2 regions of the Arthrobacter sp. BL-252-APC-1A genome follow, and region 2 is predicted to be linked to the other one. Evidence: riboswitches for the same ligand, from Rfam matches in the RefSeq annotation. Region 2 holds a riboswitch; the other holds the start of a gene.

Region 1 (6,976 bases), on a different contig from region 2:
CTATGAACACGCTTCCCGCAGGCAGCAGGATCAGGGTTCCCCACACCACCAGCCGTGTGTTGATGCTCCAGCGCAGCGGTTGTCGCCAGGCCCTCCGCAGCTGGACCAGCACGGGAAAGCCCAGCCCGCCAATAATCACTGCTGCCGCCACCGGAAGACAGATCAGCGGGTCTGAAGCGTAGGCCTCAAGGTTGCCTTCGAACAGCGAAAAGCCGGCGTTATTGAAGGCCGATACGGCGTGGAAGGCTGCCAGCCAGAGCGCTTCACCGGGTTCCTTTCCGTATCCGAGCCAAAAACGCACTGCGAGGACCAGGGCAATTACCGCTTCCGTTCCCAGGGATATCTTGACGACGCCGGCGACCACCTTGGGGGTCCCGTCCAGTTCCTGACTCCGGTTTTCTGCAATCGCCTGGAGCCTTGAACGGAACGTGAACCTGCCAATAACGGCCAGCCCCACGATGGATGCGAACGTCATGACACCCAGTCCGCCGATCTGGATCAGCGCAAGGATGACCACGTGCCCGAAGGTGGACCAGTACACGTGGGTCTCGACGACGGACAGTCCCGTCACGCACAGCGCAGAGACCGCCGTGAACAGGGCATCAGTGAAGGAGGCGCTGCCGGGGGCCGCATCGGAGACAGGCAGCATCAGCAGTCCCGTTCCGCAGAGGGCAGCGGCCACAAAACCGAGGAAGACCACCTGTGAAGGACGCGAGACCCGCCCGCGGTGTCCCTGCCTGGGGTGTTCAGCCACACACTGACAGTACGCCCGGGCCCCCCTCCGGTCACCGCCGCGGCGGCCTATCCGGTTCAATCAATCCGGATCCGGCCGCCCCGGGGGCGAAACGCAGCGAAGTCCCGGTTGCCCAGCGCAGCTCCGGTTGTAGAGTGCTCTACCAAAAGCCGCTGGATTAACTACGGGTACACCCCGCTGCTGGCCCGCCGACACCCGGCGGGCAGCCAGGCAGGGGTGCGGGCGGGGAGAGGAGCAGCTGAACCATGCACGAGCTCCACCGGACACTGGCCGCAGAGTGGGAAGCGGGCCGGACTGCTGCACTGGCCACCGTGGTGCGGACTTTCGACTCCGCACCCCGACCTCCCGGAGCACAGATGCTGGTAACCGGTGACGGCGCGGTCGTCGGCTCCGTGTCCGGGGGCTGTGTGGAAGGCGCTGTGTACGAACAGGCGCTTGACTGCATTGCCGGCTCCGGACCCGTTCTGGCAAGTTTCGGGGTCAGTGACGGTGACGCCTTCGCCGTTGGGCTGACCTGCGGCGGAACCATGGAAGTCTTCATCGAGGCACTCCCGCCCGCGCAGTCTGCGGTCCTCGGGCCAGCGCACGCCGCGGTTGGGTCCGGTCTGGGAACAGGGATTGCGACCATAATCGAGCACCCGGACCCGGAGCGGCTGGGACGGAAACTGGTGGTCCTGCCGGAAGGGGTACTGGGCTCCCTGGGAAGTCCGCGGGCAGACCAGGCCGCGGCGGACGACGCGGCAGGCCTGATTGCCGGGGGCCGCAGCGGTGTGCTCACCTACGGGCCTGACGGGGAACGGCTGGGTACCGGGATGTCTGTCTTTGTCAGCGCCTTCGCTCCGCCTCCCCGGCTGCTTGTGTTTGGCGCGGTTGACTTTGCCTCAGCACTTTCCCGTCTGGGCGCTTTCCTGGGTTATCAGGTAACCATCTGCGACGCACGTCCTGTCTTTGCGACGGAAAGACGCTTCCCGGACGCAGCCAAGGTGGTTGCCGCCTGGCCCCATGTCTATTACCAGGAGCAGCTCGACGCCGGGCTAATCGATGCCCGATGCGTGGTCTGTGTCCTCACCCACGACCCCAGGTTCGATGTTCCTCTGCTGGCAGCAGTCCTTGGCGGGCCCGCGGTTGCCTACGTTGGTGCCATGGGATCGCGGCGCACCCACCGGGAACGGCTGCAGCGCCTGGCGGAGGCGGGAATCAGCGCCGAAGAGCTGGCGGTTCTCCACAGCCCAATCGGCCTGGACCTTGGGGCACGGACTCCCGAGGAAACCGCCGTATCCATCGCCGCCGAGTTCATCGGCAAGGCCTGGGGAGGATCAGGCATCCCGCTCCGGCTGCTCGACGAACGGATCCACCACCAGGAGCGTCCGCTTACTGCCCGGATGGATCAGCCGCTTCCGCCAGCTCAAGTTCAAACGTCAGGCCGCCGTACCGGACTCCGTTGACCTGCAGTTGGAGGGAATGCTTGCCGGCATAGTGGCGGCGGGTGGTCATCTGCCGGAATTCATGCGCAGCGCCCAGTGTCCGGCGCTCCCCCGGGGCCAGATCCAGCACGGCCAGTTTGAAAACCTTGGGCGCAGTCTGCCCGTTCGCCTTGACGTAGTGGACTACGTAGTCGACGGCGAGACGGGCTGCAGTGCTGCCGGTGTTTTCGAGGGTGCAGCCAAATGTCATTCGGCCGGGAAGGCTCAGCCGCGCAGTTGGGGACTCCGGTCCCTCGACGGTGATTTCTGCCGGGGTGAATCCCAGCAGAGCCAGGGCGTTTGGATCCGCCTTCTTGATCAGGGTTCGGAGTCCGTGGCGAATGACACGGAGGGTGGCCGGTGATGCCGTTTCCTGCCACCGGGCCGCCGTCTGCACAGTGATTTCGGGCGCATGGCGGGAGATGTCGTTCAAGTGGTTGGCGACCGACCGGCGTACGTCCTCGCTCGGGTCGTCATGGAGTGCATCAAGGATGGGCAGGGTGGCCCGGGGGCGTTCAGTGAGCGCAGGGACGCGAATAGCCCACGGCAGGTATGGCCTGGTGCCCTCGCTGGCAAGGCGCCGCACCCTCGGGTCCGGGTGCACAACCCAGCGCCCAACTGTGTCCAAAGCACGGTTCAGGTCCGCCTGAAGCAGTCTGCGGATGGCGAACTCACTGGTCAGCCTCGGCGTCAGTTCAGCCAGCAGCTCGAGGACGTCGTCAAAAGCTGAACTGCTGCCGTCGGCAAGGGCCAGCGTGACGGCCGACTCGGATACCGGCCACATAATCCATCCTTCAAAACCCGGGTCCTGCAGGGCGGACCGGTAGGCCGCAGATGCCTTGGCGTAGGAAGGGTATGCGCCGGCCAAAACCCCGGCCAGCAGGTCGGTGCGGGACCGCAGCGAAAGCGGGTCGAGCGCTGGAACGGACTCCATCAGCTTCTGCAGCCCATGCACCGGCGCGGCGGCGGCCAGGCACCGGTGCAGGACGGCGACTTCGGCCGGTCCCAGCAGGTTGTCCATTGCGCCCATTGTGTTCCCCCCGCTGCTGCCTGCTCTACTGTCCGATTCCCGGATTCATTCTATCGGTGCCGAAACCGCAGGGAGCGGGCGGCACCGGGACTCATACGGGACGGCCTCGGCATCCCCGTGGTGCCGATCCCTCGCGGCCCGGACAAGACGGCCGGTCAGCCCGGCGCCCCGGTTAGAGGTCAACGTCGGTATAGCAGCCGCGTCGGCCGATCCCGGCAGGCCGGAGTACGGCTGGTTCCCGGCTGGACGCTTCCGGAAAGGCCGCCGTGTAATTGTCCACTGCCGGATCGCGGCGGGAACGGATCCCGCCGTCGAACTGCGTGGTGTAGGACGGCAGGACGGAGCGGAACTCTGCCTGGGGCTCTGCTGCTGACGCAACTGGCCCGGCTCCGCCAAAGCGGGCAACATAGCTGCCGCCGAGGGCCGGCACGCGGGTCTGCGGGGAGGTGATGCCCGGCGCGGATTTCTTGGTTTTGAACACGATTCTCCTAAGACAGCAGTCTGTTCCGGGCAGCACAAAGTGCGCCGCCGGGACGGCATGGGTTTTAAGTCGGGGCAGCCGGCACTGGCATGGCCTCGCTGCGGGTCCGCCGCCGGCGTGCATCGGGGCGGACGGGAACGCCGAACGGATACGTTCTGCGTGATGCTTCGAGATTAGCAGTTATTCTGAATCATTCATAAATAGCCCCCGGCGAGTGACGCCGCCCTCACGATGCGGCGATAGAGTTGAACCCATGAGCACTAAGCCCGCCAGGGCCAGCAGGAAGATCTTTCTCCTCATCCCCTTTGGTGCGGTTGTCGGGATGGGACTGGGCCTCCTCAACTTCCAGCTCCGCCTTGCGGACACGGTCGAATCCGGGGATGCTGCCCGCTTCATCCTCTGGACTCTGATTGGCGGTGCCGTACTGGGCGGTTCGTTCACCTGCTCCGCAAGCGTTGCAGCGCACCTCAGCGCATCCGCCGGCCGGAGCCGCGCTTTCTGTGCCGGTGCAGCCGCCCTCGTGCTCGGTTTGTGCTGGCTGCTTCTTGCCGGCGTCTCCGGCATTTCCGGCCTGGCACTGGTGGCCGCTGGTGTGCTCACTGCCGCCGCAGCGGGTTGGTTCGTCTGGTTCAGCACCAAATAAGGCGCCAGAACCTCCCCTCTGGCGGCTCGAGCCGGCCGGCAGGGGCCTAGCTCCCGTACGGCCCGCCAAGCAGGCGTGCCAGCGACTGCACGGGAGAAGCAATCTCCGCGCCGTGAGCGAAGAGCATCCGTTCGGGCTCCAGGGCGGCAATTCGCTCCAGGGATTCCTCCGCACGCGCCGCATCAGACGTAAATGCTTCCGGGCTGCGCTCAACTCCGCCTTCAGCACTTACGGCTGCGTCGCCTATAAACAGGGTTCCGGAGCCTTCATGGAACACGCTCACGTGCCCCGGGGTGTGGCCGGGCGTGGCGAAGATCTGCAGGTCCTGAACATAGTCGCCCTCGCCCAGGCCCTGCACCCGCCGCGGAGCCCGGATGTCAGGTGAATCGGGCCCACCGGCATAAATGGCAGCCATTGGCGCCTGCTCGGCAATCGCGAACAGCGAGCCCACGTGGTCCATATGCAGATGCGTCAGGATGATGTCCCTAACGTCTCCGAATGAACCCCCCAGCGCTTCCACCGCCTCAGCAATTCCCGACTCAGCGTCGGGCATTCCTGTGTCAATGACCACAATCCCTCCGGGTTGCGCCACGGCATAGCAGCGAACATCCATAACCATGGGATCAGGACCGGCAACGCCGGCCGGAATGACGATCTCGCGGACGATTTCCTGGACTGGCAAGCGGACTCCGCTGCCACTGGGTTCCTGAACCACAACCGCTCTCCTTCGCCGGAATACGGGGGTACTTAAGGGTAGTCCTGATCGATGGAACCGCCACCCTGTGCAGCAAAACGCGGAGTGTGCGGGCGGTTTAGAAATGTGGATCGCAGACCGCCGCCGGGCTGGTAGTCCTGTGCCGCATGTGACTGAGGAAGACAGCAGGCTGTCTATTAGCATGGTGATCCAAACAACACAATGGCAACACGCCGCCGTTACCGAATTGCAACCAAGATGAATTTCCGTGTAGTGTCCTTGGCATGCCGCAAACCTGATGCGGCGCCCCCAGGCTCGTTACCTAACTCTGCCGCTTGCCCGGGGTCCCTTTTGCACTACGACGGCAGGGGCGGGGGAACCAATTTTTTGGGTCCTTTGAATCCTTGGGGTTAAGCCGACCGGATGAGACCGGCGGCCGGGTGACTCCCATCCGAACCCGACAGCTCACCTCGCAGGTATAGGGAGAGGTAATACCTTGTCTTCTAAGAATCGCGGACGTCACTGCGCTGAGTCCAGCATCTGGACCACCATCGCAAAAGCAGCACCGGGCAAAGCCCGCACCGTTACCGGCACCGCAGCAGCGGTTGTGGCAGGCTCCGGCCTGATGTTCGGCATGGCAGCTCCGGCCCAGGCCGGCGTCGTTGCCAATGACACAGCCGCCCCGGCTGCAGCAGCCAGCTTCGTTGCTCCCGTGGCAGAAACCGTCGCGGCACCGGCAGCCGAAACCGCTGCCCCCGCTGCGGCAACCACCCACACCGTAGTCTCCGGCGACACCCTCGGTGAAATCGCCGCCGCTTATGGAGTCAGCCTTGACAGCGTCTTTGCGCTGAACGGACTGGGAATGGAATCCATCATCTACCCGGGTGACGTGATCACTGTCTCCGGTGAGGCTGCAGCTGCCCCGGCTCCCGCCGCCTACACCGCGCCGGTGGAAACTTACACCGCTCCGGTCGAAGCCGCTGCTCCGGCCGCCGCCTACACCGACCCGGGAACCTACACCGACTACAGCAACGTCACCACCCAGGCCGCTGTTCCCGCCGCAGCACCCGCTGCAGCGTCAGGCACCGGCGCGATCATGCTCAGCTCTGCCTACGCCCAGCTGGGCGCCATGCAGGACTGCACCATCCTCGTCGAGCAGGCACTGCGTGCAGCAGGCCACTCGGTGGGCGACCTGGCACCGGCACAGCTGGCCGCCTACGGCACCCCGGTATCCAACCCGCAGCCGGGTGACATGATCTACTACGCCAACGGCGGAGCAGGTGTCCCTCACATCGCCATCTACATCGGCGACGGCCAGGCCATCCACAGCGGAATGAACGGCAACCAGACCGTTATCGCCACCGCCAACCTCGGCTCCGGCCCCGTCTACTACCGCGCATAGTCCGCGCAGCCGGGCGCGCTGGCACCCAGCCGCCTGCACCGAAGTGCCCTTCCCGGAACCGGGAGGGGCACTTCGGGTTTAACCGCCTTACGAACCGGACGGGATTGGCACGCACACCGGTACATCGGCCGAAGACATGAAATAATGGAAACTGCCAGACTCGCGGCTGCCGGAACCTTCACCCATGTGCTGGTACCGCATCCGCGCTTCCGTCACGATTGCCCAGCACGCCCGGGCGGGTGGCGGGACGACCGTCCCCCGAGCGCCTTTCCAACCGGGCCGCCGCGGATGTCGGGTCAGGTATCGACGCAGCCAGAGGTAACCACATTGACGTTTAACGTAGGCCAAACCGTAGTCCACCCCCACCACGGTCCCGCAGCAATTCTCCGTCTCGCCACACGTAAAGTGCGCGGCGAGGAGATGGAGTACCTCGTACTGGAGGTTCAGGCCAACAAGCTTGAGGTGTGGGTGCCCATGGCCAAAGCCGCAGAAGTTGGGCTTCGTCCGGT
Region 2 (6,976 bases):
CTGCTGACAGCGTCAGCAAGGGCGGACAGGGAGTTGTTGCGCTGTACAGGCGCGCGGTGGCGCGCACGCTCAGTTGACGTGGTCATTTAGGGGTTTTCTCCGTTGGTTCTGGCAACTGAGCGTCAGCTGACGCGGACGAAGCTTGCGCCGGGAAGATCAGACAGGGAGTGCAGACCGGTGTTCATGCCGTTGAGGCCACCGCTGATGACCTGGCCGTTGCCTACGTAGATAGCTACGTGGCCGCCGGTGATAACGAGGTCGCCGGCCTGCGGGCTGCCAACAACTGCGCCGAAGGCGAAGAACTGGCCCGGTGCGAGGTCGCCAACGGACTTGCCAACCGAACGCAGAGCGTTCTCAACCATGGCGGTGCAGTCCTGGGCAACGCCGATCTGGGCGTAGGCGGAGGCGACGAGCCCGGCGGCGACGCCGCTGGCGCCAACCTCGGGCGCTGCGGGAGCGGAAGATGCGGTGGTGACGTTGCCGGCGGCCTGAGCCGGGGCAGCGGCGGTCTGCTGGGCAGCCACCTCAGCAGCGGCTACGGCCTCCTGCTGGGCAGCGGCAGCAACAGCTGCTGCTTCTTCGGCTGCTGCCTGCTCTGCGGCGGCGATCTGTGCGCGGGTCTCGGCTCCGGAGAGGGAGCCGGCCAGCGGCTGGACCGGAAGTTCGAAGGGTGCCTGCTCGGAAACCGTGACGGTTCCGTTCGAGGTCACAACGTTGAGGGGGGTGGCTTCGAGAGCCTGCCGATCGGTGGAAACCGGAGCTGCCTGGGCCGGCATGCCGGCGGCCAGAACAAGGCCGGAAGCTGCGACGACGACGGCTGCCTGGCGGCCTACCGAACCTGCGTTAGCGGTTACGGCCTTGGACAGTGCGGTAAGCGTGCTTACCTGCGGGGTGGCTGCACGACGGCGGCCAGAATTGACTGATGACACAGTTTTTGCCTCTCCCAATGCCTACGAGGTGAGCTGTCGGATTCGGATGGGAGTCACCCGGTTGCTGGACTGCTAAGTCCGGCAACTTAACCCCTAGGGCTTCTTGCGAAACCCGAAATTGGTTCCCCCGCCTCTGCCATGCGATTTTGCGAACGGATCTCGGACAGTGGCAGAGCTCGGCTATCTGTTCGAGAGTGCCTGATCTTTGGCGAATCAGGCACGGTGACGAGAATATAACAACATCACTGAAATGTCACGCTCAGGTCACGAAAGGGTATTGCGGCGGTCACAACCAGGCCAGGGGGTCGACTGGAGTGCCATTTACGAGTACTTCGAAGTGCAGGTGGCATCCCGTCGATGCGCCGGTGCTTCCGCTGGCGCCAACAAGGTGTCCGCGCTCCACGGTGTCGCCTACCGAGACGCTCATGGCGGAGAGATGGTTATAGGTCGTCTCCACTCCGTTGCCGTGGTCGAGAACAACACGGTTTCCGCCACCGTACGGATGCCAGCCGGCCGACTTCACAGTCCCGGCAGCGGCGGCGGTCACCTCGGTCCCGCAGGCTGCCGCGTAGTCCTGACCCGTGTGCAGCTCTCCGGCTGCGCCGGTGATCGGGCTGACCCGGTAACCGAAAGCGGAGGTCTGGACGGGCTCGGAGTCCAGCGGGTTGGCCAGCGTCCCCTTGGCCGCAGCCGGGATGACGTCCGCCCCTGCGACAGTCAGCCCGCGAAGCTTGGCGTCGGGATCGAACTTGGAAGTCAGCGCCGCCCGGTCAAAGGACAGGACCGCATCCGGATCAGCCGAGACCGGCATCTCCGCTGCTGTGGGCTCCGGTTCCATGACGGGGTCCGTGGCGGCCGCCGTCGTAGGCATTACGACGGTGAGGACGAGTCCGGAAGCCGCAGCGGTGATGGCAAATTTCTGGGCGGAACCGCCCAGTGGGCGGTGGGCAGGTTCGGCGCGGCGCCTGCCGGCGGACCGGTTAGCGGTGCGTGGGCGCAGTTCCATGGCCGGTGATTCGGCCCTGCGCCTGCCCGAAGCAGCATGCTTCGACAAGTGGTTCCCTCTCTACAAGCCTGCGAAGTTAGCTGTCGGATTCGAGTAGAGAAACTCGGCCCCCGACGCACAGGGATATCCAGTCCTGGATGTTCCTGTGGTGCTCGGAGGCTTCACCCCAAGGCAGCTGGGCTGCCGGTTGTTGGGTCCTCCGCCCCTGCCCGCGAACGGTGGCACCTGCGGTCCAGTGGCAGGGTTAGGCTGTTGGACCGGTTAACGGTGTTGTTGCTGTAGTCAGAAGCCACTATAGGGGAAAAAGCCTGAAAGATACCATTCCGTTACCTTCAGCGGCGGAAGGTCACGAACCGGAGGCGGAGACAAACACGTGCGAAGCGACTTCAGCGGGAAGCTCAAGGGCGCCTTCGATCCCCGGGACGCGGACTGAGACGTAGCCTCCCACAACCTCGGCAGTGATGGTGGCACCGGGCCGCAGCCCGGCTTCGTCGAGCTGGGTCAGGAGCTCCGGATCCACCTGGATAGGTTCGGCGAGCCGTTCCAGGACCATCGACTGCCCTGCACCTGCCGTCCCGACGGCGGAGAGAAGGTCCTGGTAGGGCATCGCGGGAGGAACGGCGGCGGCTCCGCCCAGTGCTTCCAGGCCGGGGATTGGATTTCCGTAGGGAGACTCGGTGGGCTTGCCGAGCAGATCGTAGAGACGGCGCTCCACCCGCTCACTCATAACGTGTTCCCACCGGCACGCCTCGTCATGGACGTACGCCCAGTCCAGGCCGATCACGTCAGCCAGCAGCCGTTCGGCGAGCCGGTGCTTGCGCATCACTTCTGTGGCTCGCCTGCGGCCCAGATCCGTCAGTTCAAGCTGACGGGTACCGGAAACGACTACCAGCCCGTCGCGCTCCATGCGCCCGATGGTCTGTGAAACGGTTGGGCCGGAATGGCGCAGACGCTCTGCAATGCGTGCCCGCAGTGCGACGATGTTCTCTTCTTCGAGCTCAAGGATGGTTCGAAGATACATCTCAGTTGTGTCGATGAGGTCCGTCATGACCAGCCGCTCCTAGCAATCGTGCGGAAGTGAATAACCGCTGCGGCACAGACCGCGCCGCCGGTTTCGTCTCCACGTTAGCCCATCGGCGCAAGACGGACAGAATTATCCACCCCTGTGAATCGCTCACTTCCCAGCGGTCACAAATAGGACCGGTACGGCCGCCGGGTGTTGAATGGAAAGGTACGTGAAGCACCCTGCCAACCCGCTTGGAGCATACAGAAAATGGGCGAAACCGCCGTTACGATTCCCGCAGAACTCCTCCCCAAGGATGGTCGGTTCGGTGCCGGCCCGTCCAAGGTCCGGCCCGAGCAGATCCAGGCCCTCTCCGACGCAGGGACCAGGCTTCTGGGCACGTCCCACCGACAGGCTCCGGTGCGGAACCTGGTGGGCAGCGTCCGCGAAGGACTCTCCTCCCTGTTCTCTGCCCCCGAAGGCTACGAGGTAGTCCTCGGCGTCGGCGGCTCGACCGCTTTCTGGGACATCGCGTCCTTCGGCCTCGTTGAGAACAAGGCTCAGCACCTCTCCTTCGGTGAATTCGGTTCCAAGTTCGCCGCCGCGACGAACAAGGCCCCGTTCCTGGCTTCATCCAGCATCATCAAGGCCGAACCGGGCACCCGCCCCGAGGCTGCGGCCGAGGCCGGCGTTGATGTCTATGCCTGGCCGCAGAATGAAACCTCCACCGGTGTAGCTGCCCCGGTCCGCCGGGTGGCCGGGGCTGACGCCGGCTCACTGGTCCTGATCGATGCGACGTCCGCAGCAGGCGGGCTCGACGTCGATCTGGCCGAAGCCGACGTCTATTACTTCGCGCCCCAGAAGAACTTCGCTTCCGACGGCGGCCTGTGGCTTGGCATGTTCTCACCCGCCGCGATTGAGCGCGCAGCCAGGATCAATGCCTCCGGCCGCTGGATCCCGGACTTCCTGAACCTGCAGACGGCGATCGACAACTCCCGCCTGAACCAGACGTACAACACGCCGTCGCTCTCCACGCTGGTCACCCTGGATGCCCAGATCAAGTGGCTGAACTCCAACGGCGGCCTGAAGTTTGCTGCAGGCCGCACTGCGGACTCTGCCGGACGCATCTACTCCTGGGCTGAGAAGTCAGGCGTCGCAACGCCGTTCGTCTCCCGGCCCGAGGACCGCTCCAACGTCATTGCCACCATCGACTTCGACGATTCAATCGACGCCGCTGCGATCGCGAAGACGCTGCGGGCCAACGGCGTGGTGGATGTGGAGCCGTACCGGAAGCTTGGACGCAACCAGCTTCGCATCGCCACCTTCGTCGCGATCGAGCCGGACGACGTCAGTGCCCTGCTGCAGTGCATCGATTACGTGATCGAGCATTCCTAGACACAACGTACGCGGCCGTGGCCGCCTAGAGAGGGCCCCAGCACCGTTCTACGGTCTGGGGTCCTCTTCGGTTATGGACTCAGTGGCGTTGCTTGTCAGGTAGAGGCGCCGCGGCATCGTGCGGTCGTAGTGCAGTCGCAGATGGTGGGCCCGCCAGGCCCAGACCAGGCCGATCACGGCGGTAATGAGACCGGAGGCAGCCGCAACACCCAGGCTCCAGCGTGGACCGAAGGCATTGGAAACCCAGCCCACGATCGGTGCTCCCAGCGGGGTGCCGCCGAGGAAAATCGCGAAGTACAGGGCCATGACCCTGCCGCGCATCACCGGCGTTGTGGTGGTCTGCACGTAGGCGTTGGCACTGGTCATCAGGGTGAGGGCAAACAGTCCCACCGGAATCAGGGAAAGCGCAAAGATCCAGAGATTCGGCGAAAGTGCGGCCAGCATGCAGGCAACTCCAAAAGCGCCGGCTGCTCCGAAGATGAACCGGAGCCGCGGCTTGTCACGGCGTGCAGACAGCAGCGCACCGGCAACGGACCCGATGGCCATGATCGAGTTCAGCAGCCCGAAGATCCCGGCATCCTGACCGAACTCGGTACGTGCCATGGCAGCTATATAGACAGCGAAGTTAAGCCCGAAGGTACCCACGATGAAGATCGCCACCAGGACCATCACCAGGTCCGGACGGTAGCGCACATATTTCAGTCCGGCGCGGATGCGGCCCTTGCCGGGTGGGGCCTTGGGCAGCACGCGCAGCTCGGAAGAACGCATCTTCAGCAGTGCCAGGACCATTGCCGCGAAGGTCACGGTGTTAATAAGGAAGACCCATCCCGGTCCGACGGCAACGGTAAGCAGGCCGGCGGCTGCCGGACCGACCATCCGCGCGCCGTTGAAGGACGCACTGTTCAGCGCGACGGCATTGGGAAGGTTCTCCTCGCTGACAACTTCGGAGACAAAGCTCTGGCGGGCCGGGGCATCAACGGCGGAGACCACGCCCAGCGCCAGGGCGAAAGCGTAGACATGCCACAGATGTGCGTGGCCGGAGAGGACCAGCAGGCCCAGTCCGGCACCAAGCGCCGCCATGGAGACCTGCGTGGTGAGCAGCACCTTGCGCCGGTCATAGGTATCTGCCACCAGCCCGGCCCACGGCGCCAGCAGCAGCTGCGGTCCAAGCTGGAGGGCCATGACAATACCCATGGCCGCGGCGTCCTGGTTCGTCAGGATGTCATAGACAAGCCAGTCCTGGGCGGTGCGCTGCATCCAGGTTCCGATGTTGGAGACCAGGGCTCCAAGGAACCAGATGCGGTAGTTGAAGATTCGAAGCGAACGGAACATTTTGGGTTCACTTCTCCCGTCCGGGATCGTGAACCGCGTTCCATGCACTCACCGCTTATTCGTCCTCCACGGCCGCAGGTGACGCTGCGGCTTCCTGTTCATCTTCCGCTTCAGTTTCAGGTTCAGTTTCAGCCGGGGAAGCCTCCGCTGCTGCTTCGGGATCCTTCACCGGGGCACCATCAGGCTGGCTCCCAGCTGCGGCTTCTTCGCCCGGTTCCTGGGTTGCGACGTCTTCGGGGCGGACCCGCTCAGACCACGGCACCCACTCAGGGGCCAGTACCGCGTCGGCTGAGGGCAGCAGGCCCACTTCGCAGACAGTGGCAACCTTGCCGCGCGGCACGCGTGCCACGGTGGCATACCATTCCCAACCCCGGTAGCCGGGACGGTTGGCCCGGAACCGGTGGGTCACGAGCCGGTCTGCATCGGGAACGACGCTCAGCCATTCCCCCACCTGTTCCTCCGGCACGACTTCCAGCAGAGCTGCCCGCGCGCTTTCCACGGCAGCGGCCAGCACTGCGTCAGGCTTCGACGGTTTGCGCGGAGGTTTCCGCGCGGCAGGCTTCGGCGTCTGGTCGGTATTGGTCGCGTCGGTGGTTTTCACTCGGTGGTTCTGCCCCTATGCATCAAGGTCGTCGGCAACGGCCCGCAGCACTGCAGCCACCTTGGCCGAATGCTTCTTCTCGGGGTACCTGCCCCGGCGCAGTCCGTTGGAGATTCCATCCAACAGTTTAATGAGGTCTTCGGTAATCACGGCCATGTCGTCGGCAGGCTTGCGGGTGGCCTTGACCACCGACGGCGGCGCTTCCAGGATCCGGGCCGAGAGAGCCTGCGGGCCACGCCGTCCGTCAGCCACACCAAACTCCATGCGCGTTCCGGGCTTCACCTCGCTCACGCCAGCGGGAAGCGCAGATGCGTGCAGGAAGACTTCCTGGCCGTCGTCAGTGGCCAGGAATCCGAATCCCTTGCCAGTGTCGAACCACTTGACCTTGCCGATGGGCACTTCGCTTACCTCGTTCTTTGCTGTGGGATGCAGTCTCTCGAGCGCATCTCGTGATGAAAGGGTGGTACATCCGCGCGTAGTCATCCGGCCGCTTCCATGCCAGCACTGGATCATGCGGGCGGCGGATGCCTGTTGAGATACTACGGGGAAGAGTCTTCCCATTAGAATATCCCGAGCTCCCTAATCCTCGGCGTGCCCGGCTTTGGGTTCACGGATTTTTAGCTGTTAGCGTTAAAGACCATGGAGCACTTGGGTTCAAACCCCGCAAACGCCGCCTCAAACGGCCGCGAAACCACCCCCCGCATCGGCGG

The links. Region 2 has a riboswitch for cyclic di-AMP ahead of FYJ28_RS07320 (M23 family metallopeptidase). Riboswitches for the same ligand answer to the same signal wherever they lie in the genome.
Region 1: linked by a shared signal. The riboswitch ahead of FYJ28_RS01375 (LysM peptidoglycan-binding domain-containing protein) and the one ahead of FYJ28_RS07320 (M23 family metallopeptidase) in region 2 are both predicted to bind cyclic di-AMP.

What each region holds. Positions count from the first base shown of each region.
Region 1 covers NZ_VULS01000001.1:286,701-293,676, reverse strand. The annotation lists gene FYJ28_RS01405 (TrkH family potassium uptake protein) at 1-754, opposite strand, end outside; gene FYJ28_RS01400 (XdhC family protein) at 1,000-2,199, shown strand; gene FYJ28_RS01395 (DNA alkylation repair protein) at 2,126-3,238, opposite strand; gene FYJ28_RS01390 (hypothetical protein) at 3,420-3,728, opposite strand; gene FYJ28_RS01385 (hypothetical protein) at 3,982-4,371, shown strand; gene FYJ28_RS01380 (MBL fold metallo-hydrolase) at 4,418-5,053, opposite strand; cyclic di-AMP (ydaO/yuaA leader) riboswitch at 5,385-5,558, shown strand; gene FYJ28_RS01375 (LysM peptidoglycan-binding domain-containing protein) at 5,562-6,467, shown strand; gene FYJ28_RS01370 (CarD family transcriptional regulator) at 6,795-6,976, shown strand, end outside.
Region 2 covers NZ_VULS01000003.1:476,653-483,628, forward strand. The annotation lists gene FYJ28_RS07310 (NlpC/P60 family protein) at 1-86, opposite strand, end outside; gene FYJ28_RS17535 (NlpC/P60 family protein) at 123-929, opposite strand; cyclic di-AMP (ydaO/yuaA leader) riboswitch at 934-1,090, opposite strand; gene FYJ28_RS07320 (M23 family metallopeptidase) at 1,216-1,983, opposite strand; cyclic di-AMP (ydaO/yuaA leader) riboswitch at 1,985-2,196, opposite strand; gene FYJ28_RS07325 (metal-dependent transcriptional regulator) at 2,282-2,983, opposite strand; gene serC (phosphoserine transaminase) at 3,209-4,333, shown strand; gene FYJ28_RS07335 (MFS transporter) at 4,382-5,665, opposite strand; gene FYJ28_RS07340 (DUF3027 domain-containing protein) at 5,721-6,266, opposite strand; gene FYJ28_RS07345 (cold-shock protein) at 6,282-6,665, opposite strand; gene FYJ28_RS07350 (hypothetical protein) at 6,906-6,976, shown strand, end outside.